DNA from 2 places in the Pantoea sp. SGAir0175 genome. Region 1 is predicted to be linked to the other one. Evidence: predicted binding sites of a transcription regulator. Region 1 holds the regulator's gene; the other holds the start of a gene.

Region 1 (3,115 bases):
ACTCGCCGCGCAGCGCGTTGAGGTTTTTAAAACGCAGCGTCAGAATTTTCATGCGCCCGGATCCTCCAGCGTCGCCAGCGTGCTGCGAAACAGCTGCGTTAACTGCGCGCGCTGTTCATCCTCCAGCTGCTCCTCCAGCGCCAGCCGGCGGGCAAAGACCTCTTCAACTTTCAGTTCGCTCAGGGTTTCGTTCTCCAGCCGCGCCAGGCTGCGCTGACGCTGATCGCGGCTGCGGCGCACCAGCAGCACCTCAACCGGCAGCGCGTCGGTTAGCTGTTCGATGCGGCGCTGCAGATCGCTCAGGTACTCCTGAGTGGTGATTTCGATATCCAGCCACACCGGCAGATCGCCTTCATAGGTGTGAAACGCGGTCAGTTGCTGTTCGATCTCCGCCATCGCGCCTTTTAACATCTGCATCGGCTGGAATGACGGAATAACCAGCGGTGTGACGGACTCCAGCCGGGTGCTAAATTCCAGCAGGAATACGCTTTTCTCACGTCCCAGCTCATCAAAACTGAGCGCAATCGGCGAACCGCTGTAGCGGATGTGATCGCTGTCGGCGATGCGCTGCGCGCGATGTATATGGCCCAGCGCAATGTAGTCGGCTGGCGGGAAGGCCTGCGCCGGAAAGGCGTCCAGCGTGCCGATGTAGATATCACGCACCGAATCGCTCTTGCTGACACCCACGGTGGTGAGATGCCCGGTGGCGATGATCGGCAGCGCGCTGTCCATGGCTTCGCGCTGCGCCACGGCGGCGGCATAACAGTGCTGATAGTGCTGCTCAATCGCCTGTAGCAGCGACAGCTGCTTATCGCGACCGGACTGACCCGCCTGGCTGCGCAGGATGTCGCGCGGACGCAGATAGGGAATGGCGCACAGCAGCGCCCCCGGCGTGCCGTCGCGCTGTTGCAGCGTCAGCACCTGCTGCTCGCCGCCGGGCGTGGCGCTGGTAATGACGCGGGTATTGAGGCAGGCCAGCAGCTCGCGCGATTCATTCAGCGTGGCGACCGAATCATGGTTGCCGGCCAGCACAATCAGCTGGCAGCCGCTGGGCTGCAGCGCCACCACGAAACGGTTAAACAGTTCGCGCGCGTAGCTGGGCGGCGAACCGGTATCAAACAGGTCGCCAGCGACGATCAGTGCATCCACCTGATGCTGCACAATCGCGGCCAGCAGCCAGTCGAGGAATTGCTGGTGCTCGGCGGCGCGGCTTTTGCTGTAAAAGAACTGACCGAGATGCCAGTCAGCGGTGTGAATAATTCGCATGAATGCTCCGTGCCTGCTATCGCAAAGCGGCAGTATAACCGCTTAACAACGCAATGAAAAAAAAGCGAAACCGGTTGTCACAATTGCGCTTTTTATCTGATTATCATGAGGTGGGTTTTTCATAAAAGTGTCACAAAACTGACGCATAATGGCGCCGCAAACCCCCGTGACATGCCGTCACAATCGCAGGAGTAATAATGGCTAAGCGCATTTTGGTTGTGGAAGACGAAGCTCCCATCCGTGAAATGTTATGTTTCGTGCTGGAACAAAACGATTACCAGCCGATTGAGGCTGAGGACTATGACAGCGCGATTGGCAAGCTGATCGAACCCTGGCCAGATCTGATTCTGCTGGACTGGATGTTACCCGGCGGCAGCGGCATTCAGTTCATCAAACATTTAAAGCGTGAAGCCATGACGCGTGATATTCCGGTGATGATGCTGACGGCGCGCGGCGAAGAGGAAGATCGCGTGCGCGGGCTGGAAGTGGGCGCCGATGATTACATCACCAAGCCGTTCTCGCCCAAAGAGCTGATGGCGCGCATTAAAGCCGTGATGCGCCGTATCTCACCGATGGCGGTGGAAGAGGTGATTGAGATGCAGGGGCTGAGCCTCGATCCCTCCTCGCATCGCGTGATGTCCGAAACCACGCCGCTGGAAATGGGGCCGACCGAATACAAACTGCTGCACTTCTTTATGACGCATCCAGAGCGCGTATACAGCCGCGAACAGCTGCTGAATCACGTGTGGGGCACTAACGTGTATGTGGAAGACCGCACCGTGGATGTGCATATCCGTCGTTTACGTAAAGCACTGGAAGTTTCCGGCCACGATCGCATGGTACAAACCGTTCGCGGAACAGGGTATCGTTTCTCTGCCCGCTACTAAACGGAGTCTTTTACCGTGCTGGAACGACTCTCCTGGAAGAGATTACTGACCGAGCTGGCGCTGGTGTGTCTGCCTGCGCTGGTGCTGGGTCTGCTGGTTGGCTATCTGCCGTGGTGGCTGTTACTGGCCGTGTGCGGCGTGCTGTTCTGGCACTTCAAAAATCTGATGCGGCTGTCGCACTGGCTGTGGATTGATCGTTCAATGACGCCGCCCACCGGGCGCGGCAGCTGGGAACCGCTGTTTTACGGCCTGTATCAAATGCAGTTGCGCAATCGCCGCCGCCGGCGCGAGCTGGGCAATCTGATCAAACGCTTTCGCAGCGGGGCTGAATCGCTGCCGGACGCGGTGGTGCTCACCACCGAAGAGGGCACCATTTTCTGGTGTAACGGTCTGGCCCAGCAGCATCTCGGGCTGCGCTGGCCGGAAGATAACGGCCAGAATATCCTTAACCTGCTGCGCTACCCTGAATTCTCCCGCTATATCCGCCAGCGCGACTTCAACAAGCCGCTGACGCTGGTGCTCAATAATCAGCATCACATGGAGTTCCGCGTCATGCCTTACAGCGAAGGGCAGTGGCTGATGGTGGCGCGTGACGTCACCCAGATGCACCAGCTGGAAGGGGCGCGACGTAACTTCTTCGCCAACGTCAGCCATGAACTGCGTACCCCGCTGACGGTGCTGCAGGGCTATCTGGAGATGATGGACGATGCCGGGATGAACGAGCGCACCCGCAGCAAGGCGCTCAGTACCATGCAGGAGCAGACGCGACGCATGGACAGCCTGGTGAAGCAGCTGCTGACGCTGTCACGCATCGAAGCGGCCCCCGCCATTGACCTGAAAGAGACGGTGGATGTGCCGACCATGCTGCTGCTGTTACAGCGCGAGGCGGAAACCCTCAGCCAGGGCCGTCACAGCATCCATTTCCACACCGATCCGCACCTGAAGGTGTTCGGCAATGATGA
Region 2 (3,115 bases), 1.3 Mb from region 1:
CCGTCTCCAATATCAGCGTGGCAAAAACCGTGGCGATATTGACGTCAGGCTATGCCACTGGCCAGCTAATCGGGCCGCTGATCTCCGCCGCCAGCGTGCAGATTTTTGCTTCCCTGCACCCCGCGCTGCTGCTGGCCGCTGGCGGACTGGTGCTGGGCGGACTGCTGGTGCTGCGCATCCGCCCGCACTGACGCGCTTACTTCAATGCCATCGCCTGCTTTAGCGTGAAGAACAGGTCGGTCTGATCGGTCAGGCCGACCACATTCGCCGCGTGCGGACCGTAGGCCGCGATGCGCAGCTGGGTGCCGGTGTGCTCCTGGGAATCCTCTTCCGAGTTACCGTAGCTGATGGTCATCACTGCGCCATCTTTGGTGTTGAGCGCCTGAGTCAGACCCGGCGCTTTAGTGCCGTTTTCGACGATCTGGCTGCTGTGCGCGTGATCGGCGGTGACCACCACCAGCGTATCGCCATGCTCGCGCGCATACGCCAGCGCCACCTGCACCGCCTCATCTAAATCGACGGTTTCACCAATCTGACCGCACGGGTTGGCGGCGTGATCCTGCTTATCAATCGACGCGCCCTCCACCTGCAGGAAGAAGCCGTTGTCGTTGTGGCTGAGCAGGTCGATGGCTTTTTGCGTCATCTGCGCCAGGGTTGGCATTGATGCCGGACGATCTTTGTTGACCTCACAGGTCACCACCGGTTTATCCAGATTACCGTGATAGCTGGCTTTCGGCCCCTGCCAGCGCACCGGCATGTTGCCCTCCGAGAACAGCCCCAGCAGTGGCGTCTGTTGATTCGCCTGCTGTACCGCATTCAGCGCGGCAAGATTATCGACCAGCTGGAACCCCCGTATTTCGGCCTGCTCGCGCAGGGTTTTGCCCTGATAGTCGCCCGCTTTAGCCCGCTCAGCGAAAGATTTGGCACCGCCGCCCAGCGTGACGTCGGGACGGGTTTGCAGCAGCTGCTCGCTGATCGATCCTTTCCCGCCCTGCTCCAGCGCGTTACCCGGACACAGCTCGCTGGTTTTTTCCGGGCCGTAGCATTTGCGCGAGGTAACGTGCGCCATCAGCGCGGCCGGCGTGGCATCCTGCAGTTCTGCGGTGGAGACGTTGCCGGTGGCTTTGCCTGCTGCTTTGGCCAGCTCAAGCAGCGTGACCTGATCTGTGCCGTTGACATCGACGCCAATCGCGCCGTTATAGGTCTTCGTGCCGGTGGCCCAGGCGGTGGCCGACGCGGCAGAATCCGTTACGTAGTTTGGCTTATGCGTTTTCTTGTCCAGCGAGTAATGGGTGTACTGGCCTGTGAGCGGCAGCGCATCAATACCGGGAAAGAAACCGCCGGCCCCCATTGCCTGATTGCGTGCCGCGGTGATTTCGGAATCGCCCATGCCATCGCCAATCAGCAGGATGACATTTTTCGCCGTGCTATTGCTCAATGAGGCTTTCAGCGCCTCGGTCTGGTCGCCGCTCAGGCGACGCGCGCCGCCGTGCTGGGTGATATCGCCGGTGGCGGCGCGTTGATAGCTGGCGCTCTCTGCCAGCGCGGACGTGGTGGTGAGTGAAGCCAGCAGAGAGAGCGTGAAAAGAGGTAAGCGTTTCATTTATCAGCATCCTTATCCGTAGATATAACCAAATGTTTCCGCCGACAAGTCTGCGACAGTGCGGTGACACTTTTGTGTCAGTTAAGGAATATTTTGATGACAAAGCCGGCAAAGTGGAGAGGCTTAAGGCAATCTGCGCAGAGGTTAAGCGAATAGAAAAAAAGGAGAAAATAGCCCTTGACCCTTATCGCTGAACTCCCTATAGTAGCGCCCCGTTGACCCAGTGCGGTCAGCAAACAAAATGTGGTGAGGTGTCCGAGTGGCTGAAGGAGCACGCCTGGAAAGTGTGTATACGGCAACGTATCGGGGGTTCGAATCCCCCCCTCACCGCCATCATTTAGAGAAGAGCCTGTACGCAAGTACGGGCTTTTTTCATTTATATTCTCCACGCGTGGGGGGATGAGAATCCCCGATGGGGGTTCGACAACTGGCGCATGCCAGTTGGACAGCGGAGCCTGCGACGCTGCCCGCAGGGTGAGCGAAGTGACAAAACGGCAGGATAGCCGTTTTGCATGGCTGCAAGCCCCCCGAAGGGCGAGGCACAGGGATGTGCCGAGTGACATCAATCCCCCCCTCACCGCCATCATTTATATAAAAGTGCCCAGTTAATAGCTGGGCATTTTTATTTGTATATTCTCCCGACCTGGGGGGATGAGAATCCCCGTTGGGGGGTTCGACAACTGGCGCATGCCAGTTGGACAGCGGAGCCTGCGACGCTGCCCGCAGGGTGAGCGAAGCGACAAAACGGCAGGATAGCCGTTTTGCATGGCTGCAAGCCACCCGGAGGGCGAGGCACGGGGATGTGCCGGGTGACATCAATCCCCCTCACCGCCATCATTTATATATAGGTGCCCGGTTAACAGCTGGGCATTTTTATTTGTCTGTTCTCCGAACGCTTTTGTGCCACAGGACGCATAATCGAAAGATCCCCTTTCGCTGCAATATCGCGTGGGCAGCGGACCGTGTACTCTTACCGGAAATTCTGCAGGGTATCCTTTTCATCCACTGATGAGGTCTTTGAATTAAGAGGGAATGCGCTATGACCAGACTGAAAAAGTACCGGCCCTGTTCCGACCACTCTTCTCACTGTTTAATGAGACGGACGAACCATTGCCTGACGGGAGTGCATTAACATGGCCGTTCAGTCAAACGTATCCCATATTCTTACCGAACTCGCGCACAACGCCCGGCAGATAGACGAGAGCCAGGCGCAGGCATTGATCGCACAAATTCGCAGCGCGAAACACATTTTCCTGCAGGGCGCCGGGCGCAGCGGCATTGCTATCCGCGCGTTCGCTAACCGTCTGTTGCATCTGGGTTTCTCGGTCAGCCTGGTCGGTGAAATCTCGTCACCCCACTCCAGACCTGGCGATTTATTGATTATTGGTTCTGGCAGTGGCGAAACCGCGAGCCTGAAAGCGCTGGCGCTGAACGCCGTTGAGCGCGGTGTCGATGTGGCGCTGATTACCCTGAAAGCAGATTCGGGCATCGGCAGACTGGCCAAATGCGTGT

What was found. The regulator PhoB, encoded in region 1, activates phosphate uptake and scavenging genes when phosphate is short. The targets are predictions, from matches to a motif close to CTGTCATAAAACTGNCNNAT.
Region 2: the regulator PhoB is predicted to act here: its motif matches at 1,665-1,684, upstream of phoA (alkaline phosphatase).

The regions. Positions count from the first base shown of each region.
Region 1 covers NZ_CP028081.1:3,146,703-3,149,817, reverse strand. Annotated here, with positions in the region: gene C1N56_RS14840 (AAA family ATPase) at 1-52, opposite strand, end outside; gene sbcD (exonuclease subunit SbcD) at 49-1,266, opposite strand; gene phoB (phosphate response regulator transcription factor PhoB) at 1,464-2,153, shown strand; gene phoR (phosphate regulon sensor histidine kinase PhoR) at 2,169-3,115, shown strand, end outside.
Region 2 covers NZ_CP028081.1:1,815,132-1,818,246, reverse strand. Annotated here, with positions in the region: gene C1N56_RS08330 (YbfB/YjiJ family MFS transporter) at 1-191, shown strand, start outside; gene phoA (alkaline phosphatase) at 197-1,603, opposite strand; tRNA gene C1N56_RS08320 (tRNA-Ser) at 1,849-1,936, shown strand; gene hxlB (6-phospho-3-hexuloisomerase) at 2,737-3,115, shown strand, end outside.